2 regions of the Romboutsia sp. 1001285H_161024_C4 genome follow, and region 1 is predicted to be linked to the other one. Evidence: riboswitches for the same ligand, from Rfam matches in the RefSeq annotation. Region 1 holds a riboswitch; the other holds the start of a gene.
The links. Region 1 has a riboswitch for cobalamin ahead of I1959_RS06770 (energy-coupling factor ABC transporter permease). Riboswitches for the same ligand answer to the same signal wherever they lie in the genome.

Region 2: it holds a riboswitch for cobalamin, as region 1 does, so the genes downstream of both, I1959_RS14495 (cobyric acid synthase) here and I1959_RS06770 (energy-coupling factor ABC transporter permease) in region 1, are expected to answer to the same signal.

Annotation. Positions count from the first base shown of each region.
Region 1 covers NZ_JADNAJ010000003.1:32,015-35,531, forward strand. The annotation lists gene cbiQ (cobalt ECF transporter T component CbiQ) at 1-632, opposite strand, end outside; gene I1959_RS06765 (energy-coupling factor ABC transporter substrate-binding protein) at 633-932, opposite strand; gene I1959_RS06770 (energy-coupling factor ABC transporter permease) at 916-1,644, opposite strand; cobalamin riboswitch at 1,967-2,146, opposite strand; gene I1959_RS06775 (GntR family transcriptional regulator) at 2,345-2,719, shown strand; gene I1959_RS06780 (ABC transporter ATP-binding protein) at 2,721-3,517, shown strand, end outside.
Region 2 covers NZ_JADNAJ010000016.1:5,273-8,789, reverse strand. The annotation lists gene I1959_RS14500 (cobyrinate a,c-diamide synthase) at 1-532, opposite strand, end outside; gene I1959_RS14495 (cobyric acid synthase) at 569-2,101, opposite strand; cobalamin riboswitch at 2,503-2,677, opposite strand; gene I1959_RS14490 (histidine phosphatase family protein) at 2,682-3,290, opposite strand; gene cobS (adenosylcobinamide-GDP ribazoletransferase) at 3,313-3,517, opposite strand, start outside.

The DNA of each region.
Region 1 (3,517 bases):
ATATCTTCATATTTTCTCATCATTCTAAAGAATAAGATTTTTATAAGTAGTGCTGTTGAGTTATAAGAATTTTTTAGATTTATATAACCAAATCTTAATTCTTGAGATTTATAAATATCTTTTATTTCTTCTAAAAATATGAATATGAATCTATATGTCAAAACCATAAGTTCTACTAATGTATCTGGGATATGTAATTTTTTTAATATAATTATTAATTGGTTAAATGGTGTAGTAAGTATTAAAAAATAAATAGATATAACTGAACTTATAGCTCTTAGTAATATATAAATTGAGTTTTTAACTGAAAATAAAGTTGTTCCTATATATAAGTTAAAAACTTTGATGTTAAATATAAAGCCTTGATTTTCAAATGATATGTTAATCATATTAAGTATAGTTCCTATAATTAAAAAATATATAGGTATCCTTAAACATTTTATATATAGTTTAATATTAACTTTTGCTATAAAAATGATTAAAAAGCTTACTATTAACATTACCAAAAAATGAAGCATTATATTATTTATAATTACAGAAATAGTTAAGGCTAAAAAGCTAATAAGCAATTTAGCCATAGGGTTAGTATTTCTTAAAGCATTTGTATATGCACATTTATCAATTTCCAGCATTTATTTTTTTTCACCTTTTTTTCTTCCTAGATAGTAGCCTATAAATCCAGCTCCTATAGCTGCTTGTGTAGAGAATAGTAAGCTCTCTATTTCTCCACTAGGTGGCTCGTATAAGCTACTAAACCAAGGTTTATAATCCGGATTTATCTCTGTTATTAGGCCCTCTGCCTCTCCATCAGCACCACCATATTCAGCTGATGAATTTAATAATAAAGGAGTTATTATAAGTATTATGGTTAAAGCTAATAATATTAAATTTTTATTTCTAAGTTTGTTTTTAGTTTTAGAATTTGTACTCATTAATTTCAACTCCTTCTTCATTTTGTGTTATTAAATTATATACTAAAGTAGTTAATAATCCTTCTGCTATAGCTATTGGTATTTGAGTCGTGAAAAATACTCCTAAAAATTTAACTAAAGACATCATAACTCCTCCACTAGGGTCAGGGAATGCTAGTGCCAATTGAGTTGCTGTTACTGTATATGTAGCTAAATCACCTAAGGCTGCTGCTAAAAATACACTCATTCCAACGTTTACATTTCTTTTTCTACAAAGTTTAAATATAAAATATGACACTATTGGTCCAACTATTGCCATTGAAAATGCATTAGCGCCTAAAGTAGTTAATCCTCCATGTGCAAGTAATAATGCTTGAAATAATAAAGCTATTGTTCCTATTACTGCCATAACAGCTGGTCCAAATAATATTGCACCAAGACCTACTCCTGTAGGATGTGAACAACTACCTGTTAAAGACGGTATTTTTAGTGCTGATAACACAAATACAAAAGCTCCTGCTAAGGCTAATAAAACCTTCTTTTTAGGATCTTGCTTTACTATGGTATTAATAGATTTTAACCCATATATGAAAAATGGAATAAATACTATTGTCCAAAGTATAGACCATTTTGCGGGTAAATATCCTTCCATAATATGCATAGCACTAGCATTTAATGGATTTAAAATGATAAGTAGCACACCTGCTACTAATGATAGTGGTAAAAAATTCATCTTTATACCTCACTTTCAAAGTTTATTAAATTTTTATGTGATAAATTAATGTAAGTATATAATGGGTAAAGACGAAATTTGATTTGCTTTAACTAGATGTCTAAAATTTATATTATTCATAATCAAAAATTAGATTAGTTTGATTAGATATATTTAATTTTAAATTAAGTTATCAAAACTATATACATTCAAAATTAAATAGATTTTGTCACGAACTAAAAAATCCTAATCATTGGATTAGGATTTAAATAACTTTCTAATTAATACCTATTTATTAAAAATAAGGTATTATTCTTTATTATTTTCCTTCACCCCGAAGAATATAATTTAAGTATTATAGGCAGGTCTCCTGGCTTAGCTTCATTTTACTACTTTCCCTTCCCATAATAAATTACAGTGGTTTTGAAAGTTTCATCAGCTTTACAGTAGCGGGGGCTGCAGAGGAATCTAACCTCTTTCCCTATTAATTTTAATTAAAAAAACCTAAAATACAAATTTTTAATTTATCACATATTTATATAATACTACAACTTTTATTATATTCCTCTATTTTTTATAAAAAAATATTAAAAAATTTAATTAAATCTTAAAATATATAGATTTATAAATAATATTTATTTAAAATTTATTGACTAAGAACAAACTAACTGTATAATATGTATATATACAGTATATACATATTATACAGAAAGGAGATAAAATGAACATAATAATTTCAAATGCTTCTGATTTACCCATATATATGCAAATAGTAAATCATATAAAGAAGAACATATTAAGTGGTACTTTAGAAGAAGGAAAAGCTCTACCATCTATAAGAGCATTAGCTAAAGATTTAGGTATAAGTTTTATAACTACTAAAAGAGCTTATGAAGAATTAGAAAAACTAGGACTTATAAACACCGTACCGGGAAAAGGTTGTTACGTATCTTCTTTTAATAAAGAACTAGTATATGAAGCTAAAATGAGAGAGATAGAAGAAAAGTTAGAAGAATCTATAAATCTATCTAAAATGATGGGTTTATCAAAAAGTGAATTAATAGAAATATTAGAGAGTCTATACGAGGGGGAGTAATATGTTAAGACTAGAAAAGGTAAGTAAAGACTTTGATAAATTTAAGTTGGAAGATATATCTTTTGAATTAAAAGAGGGATATATTATGGGACTTATTGGTCATAATGGTAGTGGAAAAACTACTATTATAAAATTAATAATGAATTTACTTAATGTGGATAGTGGAAATATATATTATATGGGAGAAGATATAAATAAAATTTCTAAAAAATTTAAAGAAGAAGTAGGATTTGTATATGATGAATTATATTTTTACGAACATCTTAAGGTTAAAGAATTTAAAAATATAGTTAAAAGTTTTTACAAAAACTTTGAAAATAACAAATTTGATAATTATTTAGAAAAATTTAAAATAGATAAAGACACTAAAATAAAAAACTTATCAAAAGGGCAAAGTATAAAATTAATGCTAGCAAATGCACTAAGTCATAATGCTAAGTTACTAGTACTTGACGAGCCAAGTAGTGGACTTGACCCTATATTTAGAAAAGAAATGATAAGTATAATTCAAGAGGAATTGGAAAGCGGAGATAAATGTGCTATATTTTCGACACATATATTAACTGATTTAGAACAATGTGCAGATTATATAACACTTATAAAAAATGGGAAATTAGTATTAAGTGAAAGTAGTGAATATATAAAAGAAAACTACAAGGTAATAAAAGGAAGTAAAAAAGAATTAGATGATAGTAATATAAATTTTATAAAAAGAGAAGACAAAAATTACTATAGTCAGGGGCTATTTATAGAAAGTGGATACGAAACTACTAATAATATAAGTATAGCAACTATAGA
Region 2 (3,517 bases), on a different contig from region 1:
GAAAATAACCTAAGACTTCTATTTTGCAATAGGTTTCAATTGCTTTTTTAATTATTTCGTAGTGAGTCTTAGTCCTTACATTGTTTACTATTACACCTTTTATATTTACATCTTTATCAAGTTCCTTGTATCCAAGTACCATAGCTGCACTAGATGCTGCCATAGCTTTTCCATTTATAACTAGTATAACCGGTGCTTTTAGTATCTTTGATGTATGAGAACTTGTACAATTATCTAAGTCTATTCCTATTCCATCATAAAGACCCATAACACCTTCAATCACTGATATATCTGCATCTTTAGATGCAGAATTAAATACATACTTAATTTTTTCATCATCTAACATATATGAATCTAGATTTCTTGAATCTCTACTTGTTATAAATGTATGGTATGATGGATCTATATAATCAGGTCCAACTTTATATGGTTGAACTTTCATACTTCTTTTTGTAAGTGCTTGCATTATACCTAAAGATATTGTTGTTTTTCCTACTCCACTATTAGTTCCTGCGATTAAGATTTTTTTCATATATTTCACCTAACCATCATTTTATTTTTGTATTGTTTATATTTCTTCTTCATGTTCTTCCATTATTTTATATATCTTCTCTATATCTAAATGTTCTCTTAGTAAATCAGCTAGTTTATCATATTCATTTTGCTTAAAGGCTTCGAAAGAAGTTACTTTAGTGTCTATTCTTTCAAGGCCTTTTTCTTCTCTGATATTATTTAATAGAGCTCTAGTAAAATCTATTTCATCAAATATTCCATGTAAATAAGTTCCTACTACATTACCTTCTTTATTTACACTTCCTTCTAGGTAGCTTACGTCTTCTCCTAATTTATTGTTTATTTCATTTAGGTTATATACTTCTTTACCTATATCACTTATTCCCATATGAATTTCATAACCTTTTACTTTCATTCCTGATAAATTTGCTAAATATCCATTTAAATTTTTACATATAGTGGCATTCACTTGTGTAGTTGTTTTTTCTTTTTCAAATGTAGTTTCTATATCTAAAAGTCCTATACCATCTATTTCTTCAATTTCGCCTTCTACATGGTAAGGGTCTTTTAATTTCTTGCCTAACATTTGATATCCACCACATATCCCAAATACTAACTTTCCTTTTTTCTGTAAATCTTTTATTTGTTCCTCTAGACCACTTTCCCTTATATACTTAAGGTCATCTATAGTACTTTTACTTCCAGGAAGTATTATCATATCTGGATTTGAAAGAGTCTCTACATAATCAACATACCTAATACTCACATCTTCTTGAGTCTCAAATATATTAAAATCTGTGAAATTAGACATATGAGGTGTTCTAATTATCTCAATATGTATATCACTCTTTTTCATTTTAGTTTTAAATCTAGTTGTTACACTGTCTTCATCTTCTATTTTTATATCACTATATGGCACTACTCCAAGGACAGGAACCTTTATTATTTCTTCAAGCATTTTTATGCCATCATATAAAAGTTCTTTTCTTCCTCTAAATTTATTTATTATTACACCTTTGACTCTTTTTCTTTCCTCTTCACTTAGTAAAAGCATCGTACCTGCTAGTGATGCGAAAACTCCACCTCTATCGATATCCCCCACTATTATTACAGGAGCATCTGCGATTTCTGCCATACCCATGTTAGCAATGTCATGTTCTCTTAAGTTTATTTCTGCTGTACTACCTGCCCCCTCCATAACAACAACATCATAGTTCTCACTAAACTGATTAAATATAGTTTTAAGTTCTTTAGCAAGTATTGGTTTATAATCATGGTATTCTGATGATGATATATCATCTCTAACTTTACCCCTTACTATAACTTGGCATCTATGATTACCTGATGGTTTTAGAAGTACTGGATTCATATCTGCAATTGGCTCTATTCCACAAGCTTCCGCCTGAAATACTTGTGCTCTTCCCATTTCTAAACCTTCTTTTGTTATAAAAGAATTTAACGCCATATTTTGAGATTTAAATGGTGCTACACTATATCCATCTTGTTTGAAAATCCTACATAAACCAGCTGTTAATATACTTTTTCCAACATTTGATGCTGTACCTTGTAACATTATCTTTTTTCCCATAAGATTCTCCTTATATTACTTAATTTGATTTCCTTATAATCAAAAAAGCCCTAACTCTTAAGAGTTAAGGCTTTTATTCTAATGCTAATATATTATATACCTGTTTCATATGTTTTGTAACATATCAAGCTATATAGCATGTAACAAAATATAACTATTTAATCTTTACTATATACTTAAACTATATAATACTAAATCTTATTGTATTAATCTAAAATACACTTTATGTATTTATGATTAATATGTAGATTTCATAATAGATTTATTTATTATAATTTAAGTTTTAACAAAGTATAATTTATCTGCTAATATGCATATACTCTGATGTTTTATTATAGGTACATACTTTATAAGCGATAGTTATATTTTATCTGAATAAAAATCCCTCACCCCGGAGATTTTACATTTAATTAAATTAGGCAGGTATCCTGGCTCAATTTCATCCTACTCCTACTCCTTCCCATCCAAAGGACAGTGGCAAATTGTAGTTTCGTCAATATTACAGTAGCGGGGGCTGCAAAGGCTTTTAACCTTTTTCCCTATTAATCTTGTAGAACCTAAGTTAATATACTATTTGATTTTAATTATTTATAAAACTTGTGTTATTCATACTATCTATGACTGCAAATCCATCTTCTACTTCTAAAATACTTACTGATGCATTATCTATTTTAAAATTCCAATGGTATTTGTAGCTTCCTGATACTAAATAACTTATTATGTTCCTTATAGTTCCTCCATGAGAACATATAAGTATTGTTTTGCCTTTATCCATACTTATAATTTCTTTAACCTCATTTGATACTCTTGTAAATGAATCAATAAGACTTTCACCATTTGGATATCTGTACTCATATCCTTTTTCTATCATCGAGTTAAATTCTTCTGGATAATTCTTTTTTATGTCATCAAAAGTAATCCCCTCAAAATCCCCAAAACTAATTTCTTTCAATGTTTCTTTTTCTATTATTTCTATCCCTTTTTTCTTTGCAACATCTTTTACAGTATCTTTTGTTCTTGAAGATGTTGTTGTGTATATCTTATCTATATGTATACCATCTAAGTATTTGGTTAATTTCTCTATTTGCTTAATTCCAACTTCACTAACTACACTGTCTATATGTCCTGATAATCTTTTACTTTGATTATCTGTAGTCAATGCATGTCTTACTAAAACTAATTTAGTCATTATAGTATCACCTCTTTTAAGGTTACCCTATTATAAGATATATGTAAAGTAAATATATAACTTCTCCAAGTTCTATACTACACCCTAATATATCTCCTGTAACTCCATCAATTTTTTTGTATATATGATTTTTAAATAATTGATTAAATAAAATAATAACTATTATAGATGCTAATATAGGCAACGTCATCGAAGAATTAAATACAAATTTGGCTACTAATATAATC